One region of the Proteus appendicitidis genome, then DNA from elsewhere that is predicted to be linked to it. Evidence: predicted binding sites of a transcription regulator. Region 1 holds the regulator's gene; each other region holds the start of a gene.
What was found. Region 1 encodes ArgR, which controls arginine synthesis, uptake and breakdown. Its sites were predicted from a motif close to ANTGAATAAAAATACANT; they were not measured.
Positions count from the first base shown of each region.

Region 2: a site for ArgR is predicted at 2,063-2,080, ahead of argC (N-acetyl-gamma-glutamyl-phosphate reductase). Genes of this name have one in related genera too.
Region 3: a site for ArgR is predicted at 2,733-2,750, ahead of argA (amino-acid N-acetyltransferase). Genes of this name have one in related genera too.

Region 1 is NZ_CP127389.1:308,198-313,166, forward strand. Features, by position in the region: gene fbp (class 1 fructose-bisphosphatase) at 1-937, opposite strand, end outside; gene mpl (UDP-N-acetylmuramate:L-alanyl-gamma-D-glutamyl-meso-diaminopimelate ligase) at 1,102-2,481, shown strand; gene argR (transcriptional regulator ArgR) at 2,540-3,010, opposite strand; gene mdh (malate dehydrogenase) at 3,458-4,396, shown strand; gene QQS39_RS01595 (helix-turn-helix domain-containing protein) at 4,499-4,765, opposite strand; gene QQS39_RS01600 (DNA-binding protein) at 4,952-4,969, shown strand, end outside.
Region 2 is NZ_CP127389.1:134,292-139,260, forward strand. Features, by position in the region: gene poxB (ubiquinone-dependent pyruvate dehydrogenase) at 1-790, shown strand, start outside; gene argE (acetylornithine deacetylase) at 853-2,016, opposite strand; gene argC (N-acetyl-gamma-glutamyl-phosphate reductase) at 2,117-3,121, shown strand; gene argB (acetylglutamate kinase) at 3,142-3,915, shown strand; gene QQS39_RS00685 (argininosuccinate synthase) at 3,991-4,969, shown strand, end outside.
Region 3 is NZ_CP127389.1:3,296,188-3,301,156, forward strand. Features, by position in the region: gene mltA (murein transglycosylase A) at 1-502, opposite strand, end outside; tRNA gene QQS39_RS15215 (tRNA-Met) at 786-862, shown strand; tRNA gene QQS39_RS15220 (tRNA-Met) at 893-969, shown strand; tRNA gene QQS39_RS15225 (tRNA-Met) at 992-1,068, shown strand; gene amiC (N-acetylmuramoyl-L-alanine amidase AmiC) at 1,281-2,543, opposite strand; gene argA (amino-acid N-acetyltransferase) at 2,784-4,118, shown strand; gene recD (exodeoxyribonuclease V subunit alpha) at 4,192-4,969, opposite strand, start outside.

The DNA of each region.
Region 1 (4,969 bases):
AAGGCATACGTTGGTGAAGTTCTTTTGGTTCGATATCAAGAATACGCTCTTTACCGTTACTTGCTTTACCGCCAGCTTGTTCGGCTAAGAACGCCATTGGATTGCATTCATAGAGTAAACGTAATTTACCAGTAGGGTGGCTTGCAGTACTTGGGTAAATATAAATACCGCCCTTCAGTAAGTTGCGGTGAAAATCAGCAACTAAAGAACCAATATAACGTGTGGTATAAGGACGATTTGTTGCCGCGTCTTGTTCTTGGCAATACTTAATGTATTTTTTTACGCCTAATGGGAATTTGATGTAGTTACCTTCGTTGATTGAGTACATATTTCCTGTTGGTGGGAAATGTACGCTTTCATGAGATAAACAGAATACACCTAAAGATGGATCGTAAGTAAAGGCATGAACACCACAACCTGTTGTATAAACTAACATGGTTGAGGAGCCATAAACGACATAGCCTGCTGCGACTTGACGATGACCTGGTTGTAAGAAGTCATCTAAAGTAACAGATTGACCAATAGGCGTAATACGGTGGTAAATAGAGAAAATTGTGCCGACGGAAACGTTTACATCAATATTCGACGAACCATCTAAAGGGTCCATTAGTACAACATACTTAGCATTTTCAGCACGATCACCTTCAAAGATAACAATATCATCTTCTTCTTCTGATCCGATACCCGCAACTTCACCACGTGCTTTTAATGCAGCTTTTAGTTTCTCATTCGCGTAAAGATCCAGTTTCATCTGGGCTTCACCTTGAACATTAGAAACACCGTTAGTACCAAGAATATCGACTAACCCTGCTTTGTTAATATCACGGTGGATAATTTTAGCCCCAAGCTTAATTGCTGAAAGTAATGCAGTAAGTTCACCAGTTGCATGGGGAAAATCTTGTTGTTTCTCGACGATAAATTCGCCTAATGTTTTCATGACGCAGGTCCTGAATGTGAGTGGGTAAAGTAAAAAAGGAGGAAAATCTCCTTGGTGGTGGCAAGTTTAGCCAAAGAATCGGATGATTCAAAGGTTAATCCGTTCCTTATCTGCTTTTTGATCGTTAGAATAGTGACCAACTTCATGCTATTGGACAGAAATTCATGCACATTCATATTCTTGGTATTTGTGGCACCTTTATGGGAAGCCTTGCGATTTTAGCTAGAGCAAAGGGACATAAAGTCACAGGCTCAGACGCTAATGTCTATCCACCCATGAGTACTTTATTAGAAAATCAGGGAATCGAACTGATTGAGGGATATGACCCAAAACAATTAGAACCTGCCCCTGACATGGTGATTATTGGTAATGCGATGACACGAGGAAATCCTTGTGTTGAAGCGGTACTTGAAAAAGGTTTACCTTATACCTCAGGTCCTCAGTGGTTACACGATTATATTTTACCTGAACGTTGGGTATTAGCCGTTGCTGGAACTCATGGTAAAACCACAACAGCAGGTATGCTGGCTTGGGTTTTAGAAGACTGTGGTTATAAACCCGGTTTTTTAATTGGTGGTGTTCCGGGTAATTTCCAAGTATCTGCACAGTTAGGCGAAAGCCCTTTCTTTGTGATTGAAGCGGATGAATATGATAGTGCTTTCTTTGATAAGCGCTCTAAGTTTGTTCATTATTCGCCACGTACACTGATTTTAAATAATCTTGAATTCGATCACGCTGATATTTTTGATGATTTAGCGGCGATTCAAAAACAATTCCATCATTTAGTTCGTATTGTTCCAGGCACAGGGAAAATCATCATGCCTGATAACGATATGAATTTAAAACAGACCATTGGCATGGGATGTTGGAGTGAACAAGAATTCACGGGTGAAACAGGAGATTGGCAAGCCAAAAAACTCAGTAATGACAGTAGTCATTTTGAGGTATTCCACAAAGGTGAGCGAGTCGCAGAGGTGTGTTGGGGACTTTCTGGTGAACACAACATGCAAAATGGCTTAATGGCGATTGTTGCAGCGCACCACGTTGGCGTTTTACCTGCTGATGCTTGTGAGGCATTAGATAAGTTTATTAATGCGCGTCGTCGTTTAGAGCTACGTGGTGAGGTTAACCAAATAAGTGTTTATGATGACTTTGCGCATCATCCCACAGCGATTTTGGCAACGCTTGAAGCGTTACGCAGTAAAGTCGGTGGAACTGCACGTATTATTGCGGTGTTAGAGCCTCGTTCAAATACCATGAAAATGGGAATTAGTAAGGATGATATCGCGCCTGCATTAGGTCGTGCTGATGAAGTCTTCTTATTCCAGCCACCTAATATTCAATGGTTAGTGAGTGATATTGCAGAACATTGTGTACAACCGGCTCGCTGGAGTACAGATCTGGATACACTTGTTGATATGATTGCGAAAGAAGCTCAAGCGGGCGATCATATTTTGATTATGAGTAATGGCGGTTTTGGTGGTATTCACGAAAAACTGCTCGCAAAATTAGCACAACCTAAAGCTCCTGATAGCCAGTATTAAAAATAAATAAGCCACTGAACATTCAGTGGCTTATTTTTTGAAGCTGTAGAAAGGCTAATTATAATTCTTGATCAAAAAGATTCAGAATAGCGTCTCGTAATTCTTCTGTGGAAAATCCTGGTGCGGGTGTTGAAAAAATGGTGTCATCACCTGCAATACTGCCAAGGATCCCTTCTGCTTTGCCTAATGAATCTAATAAACGTGCAATAAGTTGTGCCGCACCCGGACTTGTTCTTATCACCACAACAGAATGGTTATGATCGATATCAAGTACCAGATTTTTTAATGGGCTGCTGGCTGTTGGTACGCCAAGCTCAGTAGGAAGACAATACACCATTTCCATTTTGGCGTTACGGGTTCTTACTGCACCAAATTTTGTTAGCATACGAGAGATTTTGGACTGATTAATATTATCAAATCCAGCCTCTTGTAATGCAGTCACAATCTCGCCTTGTGAACTGAATTTTTCTTCTTTCAGCAGGGCTTTAAACGCTTTAACCAAGTCTTCTTGCTTAGAAGGAACGCGCATAGTTCACCTTTAGTGAGTTATCAATAACCTGTGTATTATGCAGAGAAGTGAATTTTTATGCAACATAAGACGAAGAAAGACGAATGATAGCCTCTTCAAAATTGTAAAGTAGAATGTACTGCAAAAAAATTTCATTTACAGCATGTGAATGTGATAATTTAAAGAAAGTAAAATATTTGTTAACTAAATGATAAGCTTAAATGGTTATCACAAGGATAATGGTGTACTTAACACTTTGCCATATTTATTGAAATTATTTATCAAAAGAGTGTCCACTATCTCATTAACAGATAAGCAATTTGTTTAGAATAACCAGAGTATTATTTTTCACTGTAAATGCCTTATTATGCAATATTGCTGTTAAATAATTGTTTTTTACAAGGTGAATTGCGTAATAGTGAATATCTTTAAGGCGTTCCACTATCTTGTAAACTAAGGAGTATCAGAATGAAAGTAGCAGTTCTCGGTGCAGCAGGTGGTATTGGTCAGGCACTGGCACTTCTTCTTAAAAACCAGCTTCCTGCTGGTAGTGAACTCTCTTTATATGATATCGCTCCCGTCACGCCGGGTGTCGCAGCTGACTTAAGCCATATCCCGACTCAAGTTACTGTAAAAGGTTTTGCGGGTGAAGATCCTTCTCCTGCACTAAAAGGCGCTGATGTTGTTCTGATTTCTGCGGGTGTAGCTCGTAAGCCAGGCATGGATCGTTCAGATCTTTTCAATGTTAACGCAGGTATTGTGCGTAACTTAATTGAAAAGGTTGCACAAAACTGCCCTAAAGCACTTATCGGTATCATTACTAATCCAGTGAATACAACGGTTGCTATTGCCGCTGAAGTACTCAAAAAAGCAGGCGTTTACGATAAAAAACGTCTCTTCGGAATTACCACTCTCGATATTATTCGCGCCAATACCTTTGTCGCTGAACTAAAAGGTAAAGATCCACAAAAAACCAATGTTCCTGTGATTGGTGGACACTCTGGTGTGACTATTCTTCCTCTATTATCCCAAGTTGATGGTGTTTCATTTACAGATGATGAAGTTGCCGCGCTGACTAAACGCATTCAAAATGCAGGTACTGAGGTAGTAGAAGCAAAAGCCGGTGGCGGATCAGCTACATTATCAATGGGTCAAGCGGCAGCTCGTTTTGGTCTTTCATTAATTCGTGCTTTAAATGGCGAAAAAGATGTTATTGAATGTACCTATACCGAAGGCGACGGAGAATATGCCCGTTTCTTTGCACAACCTATTCGTTTAGGTAAAAATGGTGTAGAGGAATATTTATCTATTGGTAAATTAAGTGATTTCGAAAAACAATCTCTTAATGGCATGTTAGATGTATTGAAAAAAGATATAATTCTTGGTGAAGAATTTATTAATAAATAAAGAAATACTTTTTTTGCTATAAAAATAATGCAAAATTAAATAAAAACCGCTGATATAGTATCAGCGGTTTTTTTTATTAATTATAATGTATGTAATTATTAGTTAATTATTAGTTTTGTCACGAATCTTTCGCTCAAGTAATTCTCCTGTTTCAGGATGAAAATAACGGCTAGGCCAAATTTCAGAAGGGAAGACACCAAGATAATCAGCAATGATTTTTTCTCCTTTAGGCCAAGGGCGTGACAGCGCATTAGCGAGTGTTGAAGAGCTTAACCCTGCTTGGCGAGAGATGGCAGCAAGTGTTGTTCCTCGTTTTCTAAGTGCGGCAATAATATCGGCAGGATGCCAATCAGATTTCCTTGAAATCATTTTTAATCCTTTTTCTATAAAATTGATTGCTGTGTTAGTGGTATAAATAACAGTTTATTAGAAATGTCCTAAAGCATTTAAACTGATTATTTAGAAAATAAAATAACATTATTTTTCTAAAAAGATTTCTGATTTTTTTCTTAATAATTTCTTTTTTGAAGTTGATAACAATTTTAGAGAAACATAATGAAAAAAGAGTGGTAT
Region 2 (4,969 bases), 170 kb from region 1:
TATTAAAGCCACGCTAAATGCAATACAGCCTCGTTTAAAAGAGAAAACAGATACGACGCATCTTGACGCATCGCTGAAACATTATGCTAAAGCACGAGAAGATCTGGATGCATTAGCACAACCCAGTGAACGTGAGCTTATTCACCCACAATATCTGGCACGTCGATTGAGTGAACTGGCAAATGATGATGCTATTTTTACTTGTGACGTAGGTACACCAACAGTATGGGCAGCCCGTTATGTAAGCATGAATGGCAAACGTCGGTTGCTGGGATCGTTTAATCACGGCTCTATGGCAAATGCAATGGCTCAAGCTATTGGCGCACAAGCATTAGATAGAAAACGCCAAGTGGTAGCAATGTGTGGTGATGGTGGATTTACCATGTTAATGGGTGATTTTATCTCATTGGCGCAAATGAATTTGCCTGTAAAAGTGATTATTTTTAATAACAGTGTATTAGGTTTTGTGGCGATGGAGATGAAAGCTGGTGGCTATTTAACCGATGGTACTGATTTACATAATCCTGATTTTGCTGCTATTGCCAATGCGTCTGGCATCAAAGGTATTCGAGTAGAAAAGGGTGAAGATCTGGATAATGCTCTTAAAGAAGCCTTTGAACATGATGGCCCTGTGATTGTCGATGTGGTAACTGCAAAACAAGAGCTTTCAATGCCTCCTGAAGTGAAGTTTGAACAAGCCAAAGGCTTTAGTCTGTATATGATGAAAGCGATTATTAATGGCCGAGGAGATGAGATTGTGCAACTCGCGAAAACGAATTGGCTACGTTAATGATTAAGTTAGATTGAAGATAAATAACCCTATCAAAATAAATCGATAGGGTTATATTTTTATTATTGGGCTTTCTCTGTTAAACAGAAGTTTTCAATTAATTGCCCCATTAATTCACGAGTCGGCTCAATAAATGCCATATCAATAAATTCATCAGGCTGATGTGCTTGTTCAATAGAACCAGGCCCTAAAACTAAGGTAGGGCAGAGATCTTGAATAAACGGTGCTTCAGTACAGTAATTCACCGTTTGCGCTTTTTCACCTAATAGTTTTTCGATCACGGCAACCATTTTATGATCGGTTGGGCACTCATAACCGGGAATAGGATCGTGTAACGCTTCAACACTTAAACGCCCCGGCCAACGTGCTTTGACTGGTGCTAATGTTTCATGAAGTAAATCATCCAAGTCTTGCAGTGTTAATCCCGGTAATGGGCGAATATCCATATGTAATTCACAGCAAGCACAAATTCTATTTGCTGCATCACCGCCATTAATATAACCAAAGTTCATTGTTGGATAAGGAATAACAAACGCAGGGTTGTTATAACGAGTTTTTAGCGTATCGCGCAATGTACTAAGGTGAGTAATAGACTCATGCATCAGTTCTATCGCATTTACCCCTTTTTCTGGATCACTCGAGTGCCCTGATTGCCCCGTAATACGTATTGCATTTGATAAATGCCCTTTATGAGCGCGAATAGGTTTTAGCGATGTAGGTTCGCCAATAATGGCAAAATCAGGGCGGATTGTTGTATTAGCAGCAAAATAACGCGCCCCTGCCATGGAGGTTTCTTCATCAGCGGTAGCAAGTATATAAAGTGGATGCGTTAGTGTTTTAGTATCCACATCACGTAATGCATCAAGAATAAAGGCAAAAAAGCCTTTCATATCGGCAGTGCCTAAGCCGTATAACTTATTTTCTTTTTCTGTCAGCGTAAAAGGATCTTGCGTCCAACGGCCTTCATCAAAGGGTACTGTGTCAGTGTGACCACAGAGTAATAATCCCCCTTTTCCCGAACCTAATGTTGCCAAAAGGTTAAATTTACCTCGCGTTTCGGGTACAGGTTGAATTTCAATTGAAAAACCTAATGTTTCCAACCAATTAGCAAGCAAATTAATCAGTGCTTCATTACTTTGATCGTTTTTAGCGTCTGTTGCACTGATCGAGGGTGTTGCAATTAATTGACGATAAATCTCAATAAATGTAGGTAATTTAATATTCACTGTTGACAGCCTTTCTTCATAATAGTATCAATATTCATGCACTTTTTTTGAATAAAAATACATTAATCGGTTTGTGTTCATAGTACAAGGTAAGAATGACATGTTAAATACTCTGATTGTAGGAGCAAGTGGTTACACTGGCGCTGAATTAGCCGCCTATCTTCAGCAGCATCCTCATGTGAATTTGAGCAGACTGATGGTATCAGCTCAAAGTGCAGATGCAGGAAAGTGCTTTTCTGAACTTCATCCACAATATCGTGGTTTAGTGGATCTCCCACTCGAACCGATGGTTGATGTCGCTAAAGCCGCTGAAAACATTGATATCGTTTTTCTCGCAACAGCACATGAAGTCAGCCATGACATTGCCCCTGTCTTTTTAGAGCAAGGTTGTGTGGTATTCGATTTGTCTGGTGCCTATCGAGTACAAAACAAGCATTTTTATCAACAATACTATGGATTCGAGCATAAGAATACTGATTGGTTATCACAGGCAGTTTATGGGTTAGCTGAATGGAATGCTGACATTATTAGTCAGGCTCAATTAATTGCAGTGCCGGGCTGTTATCCCACGGTGTCTCAGTTGTCTCTAAAACCGCTTGTGGAAGCGGGGCTTTTAGATACAGCACAGTGGCCTGTTATTAATGCCACCAGCGGTGTGAGTGGTGCAGGTAGAAAAGCCTCTTTAACTAGCAGTTTTTGTGAAGTGAGTTTGCAACCTTACGGTGTGTTCACTCACCGTCATCAACCTGAAATTGCAACGCATCTTGGTATTGATGTCATTTTTACACCTCATCTGGGTAATTTTGCGAGAGGGATCTTAGCCACTATCACCTGTAAGTTAAAAGTGGGTGTGACACAAGAGGATGTAAGGCAAGTCTTTGAAGATGCTTATCAAGATAAACCATTAGTGCGTGTGTATGAAAAAGGGTTGCCGGCATTAAAAGCCGTTGTAGGAACCGCATTCTGTGATATCGGATTTGCTCAACAAGGTGAACACCTAATTGTGGTTGGTGTTGAAGATAACTTGTTGAAAGGGGCTGCTGCACAAGCGGTGCAATGTATGAACATTCGGTTTGCTTTCGCTGAAACCGAATCACTTATTTAAATAATGAGTAGGGAAGTTTCATGGAACCATTAATTATCAAATTGGGTGGTGTGCTCCTTGATAATGAAGAAGCGTTAACGCGGTTTTTCACTGCATTACAACAGTATCGCTCAACACATTCTCGTCCGTTAGTCATCGTACATGGTGGTGGCTGTTTGGTGGATGACTTGATGAGTAAATTGCAATTGCCAGTGGTGAAAAAGCAGGGGCTTCGTGTCACACCCGCTAATCAGATAGACATCATCACAGGAGCGCTTGCCGGAAGTGCCAATAAAACCTTGTTATCGTGGGCAACTCAGTTTGGGCTTAATGGTGTAGGGCTTTCTTTGGGTGATGGGCAATTAGCAAAAGTGACGCAAATCAATGAAGAGTTAGGGCATGTCGGAAATGCAAAGCCCGGCTCTCCTGATTTACTCAATTTATTATTGGGGGCTGGCTATCTACCTATTATCAGTTCTATCGGTATGACTGAAAAAGGTGAATTGATGAATGTGAATGCTGACCAAGCGGCAACCGCTATTGCTGAAACATTAGGTGCTGATTTAGTCCTACTTTCCGATGTCAGTGGCATTTTAGACGGTAAAGGTCAGAAGATTGCCGAGATGTCAGCCGAGAAAGCACAGACATTAATCGACCAAGGCATTATCACTGACGGCATGATTGTGAAAGTCAATGCGGCATTAGAAGCAGCTAAAACACTAGGTCGGCCAGTTGAGATTGCAAGTTGGCGTCATGCTGAAAAACTGACTGCACTGTTTAATGGTGTTGCAGTTGGAACCCGTATTTTAGCTTAAAAATCACTCTAGAAATTTTATCGCTGTTTACTCGTTGGCAGAATTTAAACAAATTGGAAATTGAAGGTTATCACTATGACTAAAGGCATAAAAAAAATCGTACTGGCATACTCTGGCGGACTTGATACATCAGCAATCATTCCTTGGCTAAAAGAACATTATGATAACTGCGAAGTTGTCGCTTTTGTGGCAGATGTGGGTCAAAGCCGTGATGATTTAGTAGGTGTGGAACAAAAGGCGTTAGCGTCAGGTGCTTCTGAGTGTTATATCGTCGATCTACGCGAAGAATTTATCAAAGACTACGTCTATCCTGTATTAAAAACAGGTGCGTTATATGAAGGTAGCTATTTATTAGGTACTTCAATGGCTCGCCCTGTTATCGCTAAAGCGCAAGTTGAACTAGCCTTAAAGCTCGGAGCCGATGCAGTTGCTCATGGTGCAACTGGTAAAGGTAATGATCAGGTTCGTTTCGAAAGTACTTATGCGGCACTTGCCCCACAACTGAAAGTGGTTGCACCTTGGAGAGAGTGGGATTTACGTTCTCGCGAAGCGCTACTGGATTATCTGAAAGTTCGTAATATTCCAACGACAGCGACGCTTGAGAAAATTTATAGCCGTGACGAAAACGCATGGCATATCTCAACAGAAGGTGGGGTATTAGAAAGCCCGTGGAATGCTTCAAACGAAGATTGTTGGGCATGGACGGTTGATCCAAAGAAAGCACCAGAAACACCAGAACGGGTTACTGTCACTGTAAAAACGGGTGAAGTCGTCGCTGTAAACGGTAAAACACAATCACCTTTTGAATGTTTAGACACCTTAAATGCATTAGGCGTTAAACATGGTATCGGTCGTATTGATATTGTTGAAAACCGTTTAGTGGGAATGAAATCTCGTGGCTGCTATGAAACACCGGGGGGCACAATCATGATGGCGGCTCTGCGTGGTGTTGAGCAACTGGTACTTGATAGAGATGCTTTTAAATGGCGTCAACAACTAGGCTTAGAGATGTCTTATGTGGCTTATGACGGTCGTTGGTTCACGCCAATTCGCG
Region 3 (4,969 bases), 1.1 Mb from region 1:
AAGCTGCAATTAAAGATTGGCTTAATGCACCATTATAAATAGCAGCACGAGAAGGCAATTTTGAACGACTATTAGCCGGCATTTTATAAAGAGGGTATTGGAATTCACCTTGTTGCGTTAAACGAGCTTCAAGAACAGGGGTGTAATATCCAGTAAACTGAACATTACCGTACTTATCGACGCCTTCCATTTGAAATGCAGAAAGATTGAATTGACGTAATTGGCGTGTATCTGCACCAGATCGTAACCAGTTTTCTACCGCCTGATAAGTCTCTTTATTGCTATTGTATAAGCGGGATGATGTTTGGTTTATCTGGTTTACTTGTTGTAAGTAATCAGGACCATTAATCGGTGTACCTTGCGTATTTGGCGAGCTTACCTCAATGAGATCTTGCTTAAGCTTTCCATCTTTATACTGTTGCCCTTGCTCTGTTGGACGATGACATCCTGTCAAAGCTAGCGCTAACATACCTAAAATTAACGATTTTCGCCAAGTAACCATTTTTGACCCGCTTAATGACTGAATTTGAGTGTTGATTTTGAGTTAGAAAGATACCAAAGCAAAATCAATAAAGATATGAATATGCTAATTGTTAAGGCTTTCTATTATCACCCAATCAATATGACTTTTAAACAACTCTCAATAACTTGAAGTATGACAAGTATAACTGCCTAAATTTGCATCTTGATGTGTTATTTCTGACCGTTTTTAAAAGAAAACTGTAAAAATTTCATAAAAAACTTGCAACTCAGCAGATCCTGAGTATAGTGCCCCTCTGTGGAGACGCGGGGTGGAGCAGCTTGGTAGCTCGTCGGGCTCATAACCCGAAGGTCGTCAGTTCAAATCTGGCCCCCGCAACCAATTCACAAAGCAGTAAGTTATAGTATCAGTCGCGGGATGGAGCAGCATGGTAGCTCGTCGGGCTCATAACCCGAAGGTCGTTGGTTCAAATCCAGCTCCCGCAACCAATTCTATAAACAACAATTCAGTCGCGGGATGGAGCAGCATGGTAGCTCGTCGGGCTCATAACCCGAAGGTCGTTGGTTCAAATCCAGCTCCCGCAACCAATTTCTCTTCAAGATTTCCTCTTATTTTATTTTCTCTCTTAATTTACAAACCTAATTTTATCCCTCATAGATTTACTAAATAAAATTTCTTTTATCTCAATAATGTATTGTATTAGATAGATTTATTGTGTTGAAAATACAATAAAAACGCCAATAGAAAGCGCATGATATTGGCTTTCTACTGGACTATAAGAAAAGGAGATAGAGAAAGATTAGCTACGATCAGCTAAGGTTAATTCACCGCCATTGGCAAAATAAGCTTTGATCCCTTTAAAGATAGATTCAGCAATTTGTTGCTGGAACTTGGCTGTTTTCAGCTTTTTCTCTTCTTCGATATTACTGATAAAGGCCGTTTCAACCAGTATTGATGGAATTTCTGGCGCTTTTAATACCGCAAAACCTGCCTGATCGACTTTATTTTTATGCAGTTTATTAATCCCACCCATGAGCTTAAGTACTTCGCTACCAAATTTCAGGCTGTCATTAATTGTCGCAGTTTGCACAAGATCTAACATGGCGTGATCAACATAACGATCGCCGCTTTTACTTACCCCACCAATTAAGTCAGACTCATTTTGTGTTTGAGCAAGATAACGTGCCGTATTACTGGTTGCGCCCGTTTTTGATAATGCAAAAACAGATGAACCTCTCGCAGCGCGGTTTGTAAACGCATCAGCATGGATAGAGACAAATAAATCTGCCTGCATTTTCCGCGCTTTTGCAACACGTACTGTCAATGGAATAAAGACATCTTCATTACGTGTCATATACGCTTTCATTTTAGCGTCTTTATCAATAAGCGTTCTTAAGCGACGAGCAATTTGTAAAACCACATCTTTTTCACGCGTTTTATATTTACCAATTGCGCCCGGATCTTCCCCGCCATGACCTGGATCGATCATGATAATAATAGGTCTATCTCGCCCCGCTCGACCCGGTTTACGCGTGTCGGTTTGCGCTGGTACGGCTTGTTGTAAATCACCGTCGTTATATTCACGCAATAGCGCTAAGAGAGGATCGTCTTCCTTATCAGCACCATGGCTTGGGTAGAAATCTAACACCAAACGGTTTTTAAATTCAGCCACCGGTTTCAGCGTAAACATTTGGGGTTGTACAGGCGTTTTTACTTCAAATACCAGTCGTACTGTTTTAGGTGTATTTTGGCCAACGCGAATAAGTTTTAAATACGGATCGCTAGTCTGAACTTGATTAGCGACACCTTTCAATACGCTATTGAGTTGAATACCTTCTAAATCCACCACAATACGTTCAGGATTTGATAATGCAAACTGACGATATTTCAGTGGTGTACTGGATTCTATAGTCACGCGAGTATAAGTCGAGGCAGGCCAAACCCTCACAGCAACAATCGATGCTGTGGCAGCAAGACCAACAGGACTAACACTTAACAATAATAACGCGCCAATTCCTTTAACAAGACGACGACGAGTTTGATTGTGCTCAGAATGACTCATGAAAATATTCCAAAAAAACGATTAACGTCAATAAACTCTAAAAAGAGATAAAAAAAGTTAAGAACAAAAAACTTTACCCAATCCACACTTCACTGTCACTTAAAAACAGCACAATTACTCACTTTTACACGAATATTCTGCCTTCAGGGAAAACAATAAGATAGGATTTTACTTGCCATCCCTCTCCAAAAAGAATAAAAATACATTAAATTCGAATAAAAATTCACTTGAGAGGGTTTTATGAAAGAGCGTAGCACCGAATTGGTTGATGGATTCCGCCACTCGGTTCCGTATATTAATGCACATAGAGGCAAAACATTTGTCATTATGTTGGGTGGCGAAGCCATTGCTCACGAAAACTTCCCATCTATCATTAATGATATTGGGTTACTACACAGCCTAGGCATTCGTTTAGTGGTTGTTTATGGCGCTCGACCACAAATTGACACTGCGCTTGAAATACAAAAAGTATCTCCAATTTATCATAAATATACGCGTATCACAGATAGTAAAACCTTAGAAATCGTTAAACAAGCTGCGGGCACATTACAATTGGATATTACGGCTCGCCTCTCAATGAGTTTAAGCAATACGCCATTACAAGGTGCGCATATTAATGTGGTTAGTGGTAATTTTGTTATCGCACAGCCATTAGGGGTTGATGATGGCGTTGATTATTGTCATAGCGGAAAAATTCGTCGTATCGATGAAGAAGCCATTCACCGCCAGTTAGACAGTAATGCTATTGTATTAATTGGCCCAGTTGCAGTGTCTGTTACAGGTGAAAGTTTTAATCTCACCTCAGAAGAAGTGGCAACCCAGCTTGCGATAAAACTTAAAGCACAAAAACTGATCGGATTTTGCTCATTTCAAGGTGTTATCGATGAAGAAGGGCACATTGTTTCTGAGCTACTACCTAATCAAGCTGAAGATAAAATTCAAGAGCTACAAACAGAAGGTGATTACCATTCAGGCACAGTAAGATTCTTACGGGGAGCGGTTAAAGCCTGTCGTCGTGGTGTAGAACGCAGCCACTTACTAAGTTATCAATCTGATGGTGCGCTTATTCAAGAATTATTCTCTCGTGATGGTATTGGTACTCAAATCGTCATGGAGAGTGCAGAAAAAGTTCGTAGAGCAAATATTAATGATATTGGTGGCATACTCGAACTTATTCGCCCATTAGAACAGCAAGGTATTTTAGTCAGACGTTCAAGAGAACAATTAGAAGTTGAAATTGACCAATTCACTATTATTGAACGCGATAATATGACTATTGCATGCGCAGCGCTTTATCCTTACCCATCAGAAAAAATTGGTGAAATGGCTTGTGTTGCAGTACATCCAGATTATCGCAGCTCTTGTCGTGGCGAGGTCTTGCTACAACGCATTTCAGCACATGCTAAGCAATTAGGATTAGAAAAGCTGTTTGTTCTCACAACACGTAGCATACACTGGTTTCAAGAAAAAGGATTTGAACCTGCTGAAATTGATAAACTCCCTATTGAAAAACAAGCTCTTTATAATTACCAACGCCGTTCTAAAATTTTGATTTTAGACTTACATAAAGAGTAATTACCAAGCATAAAAAAAGACAGGTATCCCTCTCAATGCCTGTCTTTTATTATTTCCCACGATTAGCTAACAGCTAATAACGTAATTTATCAATTAATCCACTTCTACGTTGAATACGCGTTTGTATTGCCATTTTCACCATAGACTCTGAAGCATAAAGAGAAAGCTTTTGTTTAGCGCGGGTTAATGCGGTATATAACAATTCTCGGCTCACAACAGGTGAAAATTTATCGGGGAGTACTAATGCGGTATGGGTAAATTCCGAACCTTGTGATTTATGCACCGTCATTACATACGCAGTTTCATGCTGTGGTAATCGGCTAGGTTGGATCGCTTTCAATTTTCCATCCGGTAGTTGGAAAAACGCTTTCATTTCACCTTCATCGTTATTGAGCATAATGCCAATATCACCATTAAACAGACCTAATGTACTGTCATTTCGTTGGATCATAATGGGGCGACCAATATAATCACTTTGATAACTGTTTGTAGGACGACGGATCAATCGCTGGCGATGCAATAACATCTCAATTCTGTCATTTAAACCACTCACACCAAAAGGACCTTCTCTTCGTGCGCACAATAAACGGTATTGGTTAAATGCATTAAGAATAATATCAGGTGATGCTTTTTGAGAAACTAAAGTGAGATACTCTCGATAGGCATTAACGGCATCTTGTATCATCAGTAAATAGCTTTCTTTTGACTCTAAAGCAATAAAGCTCACATCTTGAGGCGCTAATGCTATTTCAAGCTGTTGCGGGCTAACCTCAGCCTTTTTTAATAACGCAATCGCTATTTTGGTTTGTCCTTTATTAACCGCAAAAGCAAGTTGCCCTATCCCTGAATCT